2 regions of the Staphylococcus sp. 510 genome follow, and region 1 is predicted to be linked to the other one. Evidence: predicted binding sites of a transcription regulator. Region 1 holds the regulator's gene; the other holds the start of a gene.
The links. The regulator NrdR, encoded in region 1, represses ribonucleotide reductase genes. The targets are predictions, from matches to a motif close to AACACNATATATNGTGTT.
Positions count from the first base shown of each region.

Region 2: nrdI (class Ib ribonucleoside-diphosphate reductase assembly flavoprotein NrdI) is a predicted target of NrdR. The motif match lies at 6,307-6,324, and genes of this name have one in related genera.

Region 1 covers NZ_JBXVVK010000001.1:394,772-402,486, forward strand. The annotation lists gene AC2D8K_RS01865 (amino acid permease) at 1-687, opposite strand, end outside; lysine riboswitch at 889-1,062, opposite strand; gene thrS (threonine--tRNA ligase) at 1,113-3,050, opposite strand; partial or broken gene AC2D8K_RS01875 (hypothetical protein) at 3,230-3,326, opposite strand; gene dnaI (primosomal protein DnaI) at 3,419-4,339, opposite strand; gene dnaB (replicative helicase loading/DNA remodeling protein DnaB) at 4,340-5,722, opposite strand; gene nrdR (transcriptional regulator NrdR) at 5,723-6,193, opposite strand; gene gap (type I glyceraldehyde-3-phosphate dehydrogenase) at 6,480-7,505, opposite strand.
Region 2 covers NZ_JBXVVK010000005.1:61,352-69,066, forward strand. The annotation lists gene AC2D8K_RS05015 (iron ABC transporter ATP-binding protein) at 1-317, opposite strand, end outside; gene AC2D8K_RS05020 (iron chelate uptake ABC transporter family permease subunit) at 314-1,273, opposite strand; gene AC2D8K_RS05025 (ABC transporter permease) at 1,263-2,231, opposite strand; gene nrdF (class 1b ribonucleoside-diphosphate reductase subunit beta) at 2,458-3,432, opposite strand; gene nrdE (class 1b ribonucleoside-diphosphate reductase subunit alpha) at 3,676-5,781, opposite strand; gene nrdI (class Ib ribonucleoside-diphosphate reductase assembly flavoprotein NrdI) at 5,744-6,142, opposite strand; gene AC2D8K_RS05045 (DMT family transporter) at 6,941-7,715, shown strand, end outside.

The DNA of each region.
Region 1 (7,715 bases):
ACCAATTAATTCAGTTCCTTGGAATGAAAAGCCAGCAACTAAGAACACACCTAATATTGAAAGTAAGCTACCACCTAAGTTACCACCAAGGATAGGGCCGCCTCCTTTAGTAAAGGTTTCAAAACCAACGAATTTACCACCCATTATACCTACAATAGTTAATAATCCTATTACAATAAATATGATGACAGTAACAACTTTTATAAGTGCAAACCAATATTCACTCTCACCATATACTCGAACTGACAATGAGTTAAGTGCAAAGATAATAACTAAAAATATACAACTCCATACCCAAGCGGGAACACTTTGCATTGGGGACCAATATTGAATGACCTGAGCGGCAATGGTTACATCTGCAGCTACTGTAATGACCCAGTTAAACCAATAGTTCCACCCTAATGCAAACCCTAGAGATGGGTCTACAAATCGTGTGGCGTATGTACTAAATGATCCCGAAACTGGTAAATATGTGGCCATCTCGCCTAGTGAGGTCATTAAGAAGAATACCATTGCTCCAATAATTGCATAAGCAATCAAAGCACCTAAGGCACCAGCGCTGTGAATGGCTCCACCGGAAGTCATAAATAGACCTGTTCCAATACAACCACCAATCGCTATCATAGATATGTGGCGGTCTTTTAAACCTCTTTGTATCCCTTCATTTTGACTTTTGTTTTTACTCATAGAAGATTCCTTTCTTTGTATTTAGAGGCAGTTATGATTTTGTTTTATCATTTATTAAAGAAACAACACATTAAGTTCTGTTTCATCATCTATTTCAATAGCTGTACCATATCTCACTTAATTATGTTACTTTTATTTATAAATCTAAAACAAAAAAGTGGCTACATACCTTTAAGATATGCAACCACTTTGCTTTTATCTATATAAGGTAGCACATCACATTCTGTGACAGTACAGTTTCTTTCGACAACTGTCCCAACAAGTCATAATTATGGTTATCACTTGTTTCGGCAACATTACCTTTAACTTGTTCAACATATGTCCCATAAGACTTCTGACAAGCGACTCTTTAATATTGCAACCTCTAACTCAACTTTTTATTTAACTAACTTGTAATATACATGAACTGCGTTTAAATTTCAAGCTTATCTATGCTTTTTTAAACGGATTTCGTCTACTAAATTCCAAATAAATTCATCTTTTTCTAATGTCTCTTGATCTTGAGAACCGTATTTACGTACATTTACTTCATTGTTTTCTACTTCTTTATCTCCTACCACTATTTGATAAGGGATTTTTTGCATTTGGGCTTCACGGATTTTATAACCCATTTTTTCATTACGATCATCGATTTCAACACGAACACCTTGAGATTTTAATTCATCTTGAATTGATTTTGCATAGTCGTAATGTAAATCTAAATTAACTGGGATAATTTCAACTTGTTTTGGTGCTAACCAAGTTGGGAATGCACCTTTAGTTTCTTCAGTTAAGAATGCAACAAATCGTTCCATTGTAGATACAACACCACGATGAATAACTACAGGTCTATGTTGCTCTCCATCTTGACCAATGTATGTGAGTTCAAAACGCTCAGGTAATAAGAAATCTAATTGTGCTGTAGATAATGTTTCTTCTTTACCCATAGCTGTTTTAACTTGCACATCTAATTTAGGGCCATAAAATGCCGCTTCTCCGATAGCTTCTTCGTATGATAACCCTAATTCGTCAGCCGCTTCTTTAATCATGTTTTCAGCTTTATTCCACATTTCATCATCATCAAAATACTTTTCTTTATCTTCTGGGTCTCTATAACTTAATCTGAAACGATAGTCTTCGAAACCGAAATCTTTATATACATCTTGAATCATATTAACTACGCGTTTGAATTCTTCCTTAATTTGATCAGGTCTAACAAAGATATGTGAATCGTTCAAAGTCATACCTCTTACTCGTTGTAATCCTGATACAGCACCACTAGCTTCATATCTATGCATAGTACCTAATTCGGCAATACGAATTGGCAATTCTCTATAAGAATGCGGTTTATTATTATATATCATCATATGGTGAGGACAGTTCATCGGACGTAATACCATTTCTTCTGTCTCATCTAATTTCATAGGTGGGAACATGTCCTCTTGATAGTGATCCCAATGTCCGGATGTTTTATATAAATCAACATTTGCTAATACTGGTGTATATACGTGGTCATATCCCATGCTTACTTCTTTATCTACAATATAACGTTCAATTTCACGACGAATTGTAGCACCATTAGGTAACCATAGTGGTAAACCAGCTCCAACTAGTTGACTATTTGCAAACAACTCTAAATCTTTACCGATTTTACGGTGATCACGTTCTTTGCGCTCTTCCAACATTTCTAAATGCGCTTTTAAATCTTTTTTATCAAAGAATGCAGTACCGTAAATACGTTGTAACATTTTATTATTACTGTCTCCGCGCCAGTATGCACCAGCTGTTGATAATAATTTAAATTCTTTAATTTTAGACGTAGATGGTACATGAACACCTCTACATAAATCAGTGAATTCTCCTTGACTATATAGCGTTACATTTTCATCTTCAGGTATTGCATCAATTAATTCTAATTTGTATGGATCATCTTTGAAGAATGCTTTAGCTTCATCCCTAGTGACTACTTTTCTTTCGATTTTATGATTCTCATCGACAATTTTTTTCATTGTTTTTTCAATTTTTTCAAAGTCATCTGATGAAATTTTTTCATCTGTATCGAAATCATAGTAGAAGCCGCCTTCAATGACAGGACCTACACCAAATTTAACATCCCCGTATAAACGTTTTAATGCTTGAGCCATCAAATGAGCAGTTGAATGACGCAATACTTCCAATGCTTCATCACTGCCTGGTGTAACAATTTCAATCTCACCATCTTCTTCTAACGGTCGTGTTAAATCTACCATTTGTCCATTAAATTTACCTGCTACAGCTTTTTTTCGTAGACCTGGACTGATTGATTGAGCTATATCTTCAGTAGTAGTGCCTTTATCAAATGCCTTTGAATTACCATCTGGAAATTGAATATTAATTTGATCCATACTATAACCTCCTAAATTATAAAAAATCATATCGTTGACTTATTGAAATAAATCAATGTAAAACTATAGAGAAAATAAAAAAATCCCATCCCTAAATCAGGGACGAGATTGTCGTGGTACCACCCTAGTTAAGCGTTAAAACAATACTCGATTAAAAACGAGCAATTTTAACGTCTTCTCTACATAAGATAACGGTCTTGAGCCGAGTATTCATTACAAATACCATGCATTAAAGTAGTAATAATTTAATTTATTAGCCATATTCTCATCAAACAACGGCTTTCTGTGTAACAGTGATTAAATTATCATGTCTTCAACAGTTTCAACGATTTAGATTTGATTCTATTATACAACATTTTATGAAAATATCAATTGTTTCTAAAGTTTTCACCTTTTAAGAAATAAGGTGTGGATAACGTCTTAATACGTTCAATAATTCGAGCTGCTTTCGTTTTTTCTGAACCCTCACGTGTCATTGATAAATGGTGTTCTAATTCATCATAACTTAAATTAGAAGTAAAGAAAGTGGGTAATTCATGAACCATTCTATAATGCAATAATGGGCCAATAACTTCATCTCTAACCCATGGCGTTACTTCTTCTGCACCAATATCATCTAGCATTAAAATGTTAGCTTCTCGAATTCTTTGTAATTTTCTTTCGTAACTCCCGTCCTTGAAACCACCTTTTAATGTGCGAATGTATTCGGGAAGATAAACTATAGTAGATGGCACTTTTTTAGCTTTGAGTTGATTTGCTATGGCACCTAAAATAAATGACTTTCCAGTGCCAAAAGGTCCATACAGATATAGCCCTTTGACATTCTCACCATTTATTAACTTTTTGCATATATCATTAACTTGCATTGCAATATCCAATCGATTACGTCCAGTTGTATAAATATCTTTAATCTTTGCATTTAAAGTATCTCTCTGCATATGATGTGATGTAATCAATTGAGAATTAAGTCTTTCTTCATCATATTTCACTTTACATGGGCATGGCAAATAGCGGATTTTAATACGTTCATTTTCGATATATAATTCTGGTATATGGCCTTTAACAAAATTAGGACATTCATTATAATGATGCCCATCATAGTGCTTTTGTTGATCTTTATATTCTTGTAGAACGTTTAAATCTTCATCAATCATGGCATTAGTTAATTCTGATTGATGTTCATTTAAAAATTGCTTAACATCAGGATCATTAACAACCTGCTGACGTATTTTAGCAATTCTCTTTTCGAAATCTTTATTTGAACCTACAATATTCTTAAAGCTTTCCATCTAATCCTCCTCCCAATCTTTATTTAATTGTTCTAAGAATGCTTGTCTATCCTTTTCAAATTGTTCATCCTTTTCATCTTTTGAAAGTTCTGTAGCATTCGGATTATCTCTTTCTTCTAACCATTTAGGTGTTTTCTCTCTAGAAACCAATTTACTTTTACGATTATAACCTTGATAAGGTTGCGATTTATTCTCATAAGATGGTTTAGGTTGATTAACTTTCAAGGCATATTCATAAGCTTGTTTAGCCGTAGTAATCCCTTTCTTCTTCCAATTCGAAGCAATTTCAAAAATATATGATTTTGGTAATTTCATATCTTCTTTGAGCATAACAAATTGTAATAAGATGTTAATAACCCCAAAGTTCATTTTTTCTCTATGAATTAATTCTTCAATCATATTCTTTTGAGACAATGTTGGTTCTGATTCAGACCATGAGGCTAACATATCAATTGGACTCGTCTGTTCTAACAATTGAAGCCATTGTTCCGTATCATTTTCAGGATTAGGGTTTTCATTAGATTGGTTCGAATTTTCACTTTGTTTAATGCTTTTATTCAATTCTAATTTAGGTAATTGGTTTTCATGTTCTATTAAATAATATGAACGCGCTTGTTTACGCATCTCTTCAAAAGATAATTGTTGAGCACTAGTAATTGAATTCAATATAATATGTTTCATCGCGTCAGCCGTTAAACCATATAAAGTTGCAAGTTGAATAATAAGACTTTTAGCGTCTTTTGTCACGATTTCATTTGAAATGAAGTGGTTATGTAACATCTGTTTCAACATATCAAAATCAAAAGATTCATTAGACAAATCAAGTCCTTGATACTCACTCGCTTTAGGTATATCTTGTGTGTCGATATCTAATATTCTATTGGGTACTTTAAAGACATCTGTAAACTTTCTCGTTGTTTGTTGATACTGCGTTAAATCTCTAAAAGTTTGTTCAAAATGTTTCTTTAGTACTTGGTATCTTTTTTTATCAACTTCACTATATAAAAATACAGATAACATAGGGTCATTGAAAAATTGGGATGGTGACGGCGGCTGAATCAATTGATATATAAAATGTGTTTGTTGCTCATCATGTTTAACAAATGATTTCATTAAACCAATTGCTTCTAACAAATCCATTTGATTTCTAAAGTCGATTAAATTTTCTTTAAGTTCATTCATAATGACATAATGGGTTAATGGTTGTTCAATATCATTGGAAAATTGATGCATAAAATGATATAAACCAATTGCTTGAGGCCCAATTAAAGGTGTAAACAGACGGTTTAATATTTCAAGATGTTGTGAGTTTAAATAAAAATCTTGTATCACTTCAAAACTATCTTGTGGTCTTAACCCTAATTCAAAGGAATTTAACCCCATTTATAAATCACTCCGTTTATTATCATTAAGAATACCTTGCATTGAGGCCAACAGTTGATCAATATCTTTAAACTCTTTATATACAGAAGCAAAGCGAACATAAGAAACTTGATCAACATGCATTAATAAGTTCATTACATGTTCTCCGATTTCTCTAGATGAAATCTCAGTATGACCCTCATCTCTTAATTGCCACTCCACTTTATTTGTTATATCTTCTAGTTGTTGGTATCTCACTGGACGTTTTTCACATGACCTAACTAATCCATTCAAGATTTTTTCTCTTAAAAATTGTTCTCTCGTTCCATCTTTCTTCACTACTATTAATGGACTCACTTCAATATGTTCAAATGTTGTAAATCTTGTACCACAATTTTCACATTCTCTTCTTCGACGAATCGCGTTTGCATCTTCTGCATGACGTGAATCTACTACTCTCGAATGCGTTGAATTACATTTTGGGCATTTCATGATTGTCACCCTTTTCTATTTAGATTATGCTCAATTATACTATAAATTCGCACGTTACAAAAGAAAGCACCTTTTAAATTATATGACTAAAAGTGTAAACTATTTTATATCATTAAATATAACAACCTAAATAAAAAATGTGACATTTTCAAAAATGATGTTAAATTTAAATTTTTCTCTATTTAATTTATGATAAATTTGATACCCCCACTTTATAAGAACAAAAAAACTGCCAATGTAACCTTTAGCATTAAAGGTTACATTGGCAGTCGCTAAAAAATGATTTTTATACAGCTTCTACTGCTTTATGAGATTCTATCAATTTACCAATTTGTTCTGCTACTTCAACAACTCTGTTTGAATATCCCCATTCATTATCATACCAAGCGATAACTTTAACTTTTTTATCACCCATAACCATTGTAGATTGTGCATCAATTACTGCAGAATTTGGATTTGTATTAAAATCTACTGAAACAAGTGGTTCGCTTTCTACATCCAATACACCATCTAAATTTGCATTTTTGAATGCATCATTAATTTGTTCTACTGTTACATTTTGTTCTAAATCTACAACTAAATCTACAAGTGAAACATTCTTAGTTGGTACTCTTAGTGCCATTCCATGTAATTTACCTTCTACTTCAGGTAGTACCTCTTTTAATGCTTTCGCAGCGCCTGTAGATGTCGGAATTATACTTTCATTACATGAACGTGCTCTACGTAAATCTTTATGTGGGTTATCAATATTCTTTTGGTCATTAGTAATTGCGTGTACTGTAGTCATCAGACCATTCACAATACCAAATTCATCATTTAATACTTTAGCAACCGGCCCAATACAGTTAGTTGTGCATGATGCATTACTGAAAATATCGTATTCATTAACATCTAGCTTTTCATCATTGACACCTTTCACAATCATTTGAACATGACCACCTTTAGATGGGCCTGTTAATAATACTTTTTTTGCACCAGCATTAATATGTGCAATAGCTTTATCACCATGATTGAATTTACCAGTTGCTTCGATGACAACATCTATATCAAGTTCTTTCCAAGGTAAGTTTTCTGGATTTCTATCTGAAACTAATTTGATATCTTGATTTTTATAACGAATGCCATTTTCAGTAGCTTCTACTTTTTCGTCGAACTTACCATGCGTTGTATCATAATTGATAAGATGTGCAATTGTTTCTGGAGGGTAACTTGCATTAATTGCTTTTACGCTTAAGTTTTCATTTTTTAAAGCAATTCTTAATACCATTCTACCTATTCTACCCATACCGTTAATTGCTATATTCGTTGTCATTTAAAGCACCCCTTGACCATTTATTTATATGTTATACTTTATGGCATTAGTATAACATAATAAATTATTTTTGAAAGCGTTTACCAAAACTTTACAAACGCAAATTATAATCAATCATAATAAGATTTAGTTATTAAATGATATCGAATTCAATATCATCTAATAACGCTATAAATATAAAAGGTTCTATAGTTACTCAGTAATCATATA
Region 2 (7,715 bases), on a different contig from region 1:
CCTTTACAATAAGGAAATCTGCCAAAATTCACTAATTGCTCTACAGTAATATTCATATCTGTGTGATTAGTTTGTTTTAGTATTGAAATTTTCTGAGCAAGTTCATCCGTCCTATAAAGCGACATTTCTTTATCTTCAATTTTGACTGTGCCACTATCGATACTCATTAATTTTGTAATTGCAGATAGCAAAGTACTTTTTCCTGCACCATTAGGCCCTATCAAAGAGGTAATCTTCCCCTTTTCGATATTGACATTGATATCTTTTAATATGGACTTCTTTTGAATTGATTTATTTAAATTTTGAATTTGGATCAATTTGCATTTCTCCCTTTAACTAATAAGTAAATAAAGTAACTTCCACCTATGAGGTCAATGATGATACTTACTTCTGTAGTAGCTTCGAAAAGATGTTCAACAACCCATTGAGCAATAAATAAACATATCCAACTGAAACATATTGTAGCGGGTAAAATATATTTATGTTCATAAGTTTTCATAAATTCATGAGCTAAATTGACAGTAAGTAATCCTAAAAATGTAATCGGCCCAACTAATGCCGTTGAAATAGATACTAAAATAGCGACAAGAATAAGCATTAATCTTGTTACATTTTCATAATTAACACCTAAATTGATAGCTTGTGCTTTTCCTAGTAATAACACATCTAAATAGGGTATCAGCACTATAGTTATACCTATTAAAATGATTAATAAAATAGCTGAAAATCCGACAAGTTTAGAATTAGAAGCATCAAAGTTAGCAAACATGGTATTTTGAACCGCTAAAAATGACTCTGGATCCATAATTAATTGGATAAAACCAGTAATACTTCTAAAAAATGTGCCTAATATTACACCAATCAATAAAATGAAATAGACCGAAAAATGACCTACTTTAAATAAAACTTGAAACAGAATTAAAGCAAATAACACCATTGTCACTAACGTAATTAAAAAATTGATATACACGTTATTAACGATTGTCGATTGAGTACCTAATAAAAAAACAGGTAATATTTTGACGAATAAATAGACTGAATCTAAACCAATAATAGAAGGTGTTAGTAAGCGATTTGTTGTTATCGCTTGAAAAATGACAACTGACGTGCCAATAGCGCCACCTACTAATATAATTAAGATAAATTTTCTTAAACGACTTTGAATTTGATAATCAAATATTTCGAAATCAATACCTAAAATTAAGTATAAAGTCGCTATAATTATTGTGATTACCCCTAATAAAAAAAGCTTTTTATTAAGATTAGTTAGCATAATTCTCCCTACCTTTCATCAATAAGATAAGGAATATAATCGTTCCAAAAACACCAATAGTTAGACCTATGTTAATTTCATAAGGATAAACAATTAAGCGTCCTACAATATCTGAAATAAGCACAAATATAGAACCTAACATCATCGTATGAGGTAAGGCATGTTTTAAATGGTCCCCTCGATATATTGAAATAATATTAGGAACAATGAGTCCGAGAAATGGTAATGTTCCAACAGTAACGACTACAAGTGCAGTGATTGTTGCAGTTATAAACAATGCGATATTAATGATTTTTTCATAATTCACACCTAAGTTATGGCTAAAATCTTTGCCCATACCAGCAATCGTAAAATGATTTGCAAATATATATGTAATTAATAAGAACGGTATACTTAGATATAGAACTTCATAACGACCACTTGTAATAATAGCAAAATTTCCATTTAGCCAATTTCCAATACTTTGTACTGCATTAGTTCTCAATGCGATAAATGTAGTAAAACTTGAAACAATACCTCCAAGCATAATACCTAATAACGGTATAAAGATGACATCTTTCACTCTAATCAGTTGTACTAATTTCACGAAGAAATAAGTACCACCGACGCTACAAATAACTGCAAATATTAATTTAATAAGTATGTGACCTTTAGGGAATAAAATAAGTGATAAAAGAATACCCAACTTAGCCCACTCCATTGTGCCAGCTGTTGTTGGACTCACAAATTTATTTTGCATCATTTGTTGCATGATTAAACCTGCTATTGCCAACGTACTACCTGATATGAGAATACTAACTGTTCGAGGAATACGACTCGATAAAATGATATTTAATTGATCATCGGTAAGGTGGAAAATATCGGAGATTGATATTTGGCTAACACCGATAAATAGAGAGAGAATCGTAAGCACGACGAGAAAGATGAGTAAAACATATCCCTTTAATAAAAACTTCATAACACTTTCTCCTTGAATAGTTATCCTTGGTAACGATTGTACGATAATGATAATCGTTATCAATTAAAATGTTACAGAATTTCCTTGTCATTTTCAATAGGTTATCTATAAATATTGTTATAAATTAACTTATTTTTATGTTTTTAGTTCATTGCACATAAAAAAAGCTCTAATTTTACTTTCATTGTGCGTACACAAGTATAGTAAAATTAGAGCTAAATCTATTTTATTTTTCATCATCAAATATGAAATCTTCATCTCGTAATGCTTCAACATTTAAAGCTAGTGTATAACCATCACCTTTTACAGAGAAGAAATCATGGTTTTTAGTTGTTGTATCTAAAGCATTTTCAATAATTGGATTGAATTCACGTTCTTCAAAATATGGTTCGAATCCAAGATTTGATAATGCTTTATTTCCGTTGTATTTAACGTAATTAAGCACATCTTCAGCTAAGCCAATATCATCATATAGAAGATGCGTATATGATACTTCATTATCATAAAGTTCTTTTAACAATTTGTACATTTCTTGATCTGCACGTTGTTTTTCACTTTCAGAAAGCTCATTTCTTAAACTTTGTGCATCTAGACCTGTAAACACACCATGTATCGATTCATCTAATAAGATTTTACGAATAATTTCACCAGATGTTGTCATTTTACCTTGACCAGCTAGATAAAGCGGATAATAGAATCCAGAGTAGAATAAGAATGTTTCTAAGAAAACACTTGATACTCTAGCAATATATTGGTCAAAAATTGAGGCTTCTTTCCCCCACAATTTATGGTAGTTTTCGATGATTTTGTCTGATTTGTATTTTAAATGTGGCTCTTCAATTACCCAAGTATCTAATAAATAGTTCGTTTCACTAGATGGTAATAATGTAGTGAAAATATGAGAATAACTTTTAGCATGAATTTGTTCCATCATTGCCATAAACGAATAAACGGCTTTTTTTCTTAAATCAGTTGTGTGAAGCATGATTAATGGCATTCCATCATCTGCTTGATGCGTGTCTAACCCTGTTAAACCAGCTAATGCCTTTTTAAATGTATTTTTTTCGGCTTCAGATAATGTTTTCCAACTTGCAATATCTTTTGATACTTTAAATTCTGTTTCTACCCACATTTGAGAGATATTTTGACGCCAAAACATATTTGTCATATCTTCTTGGGTATTCCAATTGACGGCCTTCATGAATAATAATCCTCCTATCCTTTAATTAAGATGATAGATAGCCATAGATAATCAATTAAACTACCAAAATCCTTATTAAGGTTATGTATTTCAAGGTTAGAACATCTACGTTGCATACTTTGAGAAATACTAAATATGCTCTCTAAAGTCAACGTGTAGTCCCAACCTTTTTAAATCTTAATATTCTATAATCCACTTCAATAATAATACTTACTATTTAATGTATCACGTTTATTTATCGTATTAAATTGCACAACTTGTACATTCTTCTACACTTAATAATTTATTACGTGTGTAATATAAAGATTTTAAACCTTTATGATGTGCATATACATATAATCGAGAAAGTTCACGTGTAGAAATTTCTGAATTAACATATAAAATAGTTGAAATACCTTGATCAACATGTGTTTGAATAGTTGATACTAAATCAATTAATTTCATTTGATCTGTATTAAATGCTGATTTGTAATACCACATTGTTTCAGGTGATAAGAATGGCATTGGATAAAATGTTTCAGCATTACCATAAGTACGTCGCTCGATTTGATCAACGATAGGCATTACTGAGCTTGTTGCATTTTGCACATATGAAATACTTTGTGTTGGTGCAATTGCTAAGCGATAAGCATGATATAGACCGTATTGCTCTACATCTTTTTGTAATGCTTTCCAATCTTCTGCTGTAGGAATTTCAAAACCTTTGAATAATTCGCGTACTTTTTCAAATTGTGGTTCAAATTCTTGTGAAGTATAGAACTCGAAATATTTTCCATTTGCATAATCTGATTTATCAAAATCAAGATATTTTTCTCCACGTTCTTTTGCAATTTGCATTGAACGCTCAATTGAATAATAGTTCATCATCATGAAGAAGATGTTAGCGAAATCTTTAGCTTCTTCTGACTCATAACCAATTTTATTTTTAGCTAAGTAACCATGTAAGTTCATTACACCAAGTCCTACAGAATGTAACTCACTATTAGCTTTTTTAACGCCAGGTGCGTTTTGAATATTCGCTTCATCACTAACAACTGTTAATGCGTCCATACCAGTATGAACCGAATCTCTAAATTTTTGGGATTCCATGACATTCACAATATTTAATGAACCTAAGTTACATGAAATATCTCGTTTAATTTCATCTTCTGTACCATAATCATTAATAATAGATGTTTCTTGTAATTGGAAAATTTCAGTACATAAATTACTCATTTTAATTTGACCAATATCTGAATTAGCATGTACTTTATTCGCATTATCTTTGAACATCAAATATGGATAACCAGATTGTAATTGCGTTTGAGCAATTGTATTTAACATTTCACGTGCATCTTTTTTCTTTTTCTCTACGTTAGGGTTTGCAACCATGTCATCATAATATTTTTCTAAATCAATATCATCTAAAGTCACACCATACTCTTGTTTTACAGTGTGTGGCGCAAACATGTAGAAGTCTTTACCTTCTTTTGCTAGGTCGAAGAATTTAGAAGGCACGATTAAGCCTGTAGAGATAGTTGATAAACGTAAATCTTCATCTGCATTTACTTTTTTAGTATCTAAAAACTCTTCAACATCATAGTGGAAGATGTTTAAATATACAGCACCTGCGCCAGGTCTTTGACCTAATTGATCTGCATAACTAAATCCACCTTCGAGTGACTTAGCAACAGGTAATACACCTTTGGCTACACCTTTTATACCTTTAATTGCTTCACCACGTGCACGTAATTTAGATAAATTAATTGCAACGCCACCGCCAATTTTACTTAATTGTTTCGCGGTTGAATCAATAAAGTTGATAGAATTCAAGCTATCATCCACTTCTAATAAGAAGCAAGAAACTAATTCTCCACGTCTTGCTCTACCCGCATTTAAAAATGTAGGTGTTGCAGGTTGATAACGTTGTTCTACCATAGCTGAAATAAATTGTTTAGCTTGATCTTTGTCTCCATTAGCTAAGTACATTGAAACAATAGCAACGTGTTGATTATAATCTTCTAAATATTGTTGTTTATCATTCGTTTTAAGTGCATAGTCTTTGTAAAATTTACTTGCAGACATGTAACTAGCAAATTGGAAGTTAATTGACTTCGCATATTCTGTGATTTCTACTAAGTCTGAATCACTGTATTTTTCAAAAACATTGAAATAGAAGTTATTGTCTACAAGATAGTGTAAACGTTCAATTTCGCTATCGAAATAAATCGTTTTGTCGTGGATTTCTTCCAAATATACTTTGAGCGCTTCTTGGTCTTTTTCTAAATTAAAAAAACCATTATCTTTTCGTTTTGTAACTTCATTATTTAATTCAATGTGATTGTACTTCTTCTCGTCCATAGTTCTCATTAAAATTACCCACCTTGTTTTTAAATTCGATAACGTCTTTATTAGTGCCTTGCACTTCAAACTTCATTAACAACGGTACATTATAGTCTTCAGAAATAGAGCGCCCTGCTTTAGCAAAATTTTGACCCCAGTTTCTATTACCACTGGCAGCTACCGCTCTGAGATATGAATGATTAACATCTAGAAATGATTGTACTTGTTGAGGTACTTCGCCAAAGCCTATTGTTCCAGTAACTAAAATATATGGTTCATTAATAGGATCCGTACAATTTTCTGATGTAATTTCCATTACATTTTCGATTTCAGCACGTTTAATAAATCTGCGTACATTACCTGAAAATGAGAAATATACTACTTTCATTGGATCGCCTTCTTTCACCAATCTTTAAACAATTAAAAAAGAAGTTCTCCTATCATGACAGGAAAGCTTCCTACAAAATATAGTGTTGTAGAATGAAATGAGTCACTAAAAGAAAAGTTTATAAAAACTATATGACCTTATCTTGATATTAGATTTTATTTTGAACCACAAGATATTGTGGTTGATTAGAAATGTAGATCTATATAGTATAAGTAAACATTTTGTGCGGAAACACTGTAAACGAGAGATTATTCTATAATTACTAGTGTCATTTTGCATTTAAATTAAGATTATTCCATTTATTAGTATCAGCTACAGACACAATATATTGTGTCTGTTTATCAATATCGATACTATATTCTGTGTTTCATTATACATAATACCTAAACTTATTTAAAGTTAAAGTTTTATGTCAAATGTTCGTCTTTTCTTCTGAACATGCACCACTACACCTTTAGTCTTACACAAATAAAAATAAAAAAATTTTTCAGTTAAAATTACTTGCTTTTTATAAAAAATTATACATTAAGCTTAAGGTCTTGATTCTAGCTCAACCCTGTCAAAATAAAGGATACAATCAATGAAGAATCAAAATTAAACTGCAATCGTTTTCAGTTATATGCAATCATTTTAATTCTCACAAATGTTTTGAAACTAGATTATGACTCTTCCTTAACAGAACGTACGTTCGTATTATGATTATATATTTCACCCACTGTTTTTTCAAGTCTTTTATGCATATCGACATCATTTATGCTACTATAATAACGTTAAACTTTTATGAATGAGGCGATAGTATTGAATCCTAAAATCAAAGGTATAATTGCAATACTAATATCTGCGATAGGCTTTAGTTTTATGTCTGTCTTCTTCAGATTATCAGGCGATTTACCTGTATTTCAAAAGTCTCTAGCAAGAAATTTAGTTGCAATGTTCATACCATTATTCTTCATATTTAAATATAAACAACCAATGTTTGGTAAATTAAGTAGCCAACCATTACTTATCTCAAGGTCAACACTCGGTTTAATAGGTGTATTGCTTAATATATATGCACTTGATCACATGGTATTGAGTGACGCTGATACATTAATGAAGTTAAACCCCTTCTGGACTATATTATTATGTTTTATCTTTTTACATGAAAAAGTACGAAAATATCAAATTTCAGCAATGATCGTTGCAATACTCGGTATGTTACTTATTGTAAAACCAGAATTTTCTTCTTCGTTTATACCAGCATTAATTGGACTACTTTCAGGTATATTTGCTGCATCAGCATATACTTGTGTCCGTGCTTTAAGTACTAGAGAAGCACCCTACACCATTGTATTTTATTTTTCACTATTCTCAGTAATTGTACTTATCCCATTTTCAATTTTTACATTTGAACCAATGAGTAAATTACAATTATTATATTTATTCGGCGCAGGTTTATCAGCTGCAGTGGGCCAAATTGGAATCACATTAGCCTATAGTTTCGCAGCAGCAAAAGATATATCTATTTTCACTTATGCTTCAATTATATTTACAGCAATATTCGGCTTCATATTATTTGGTGAAACACCTGATT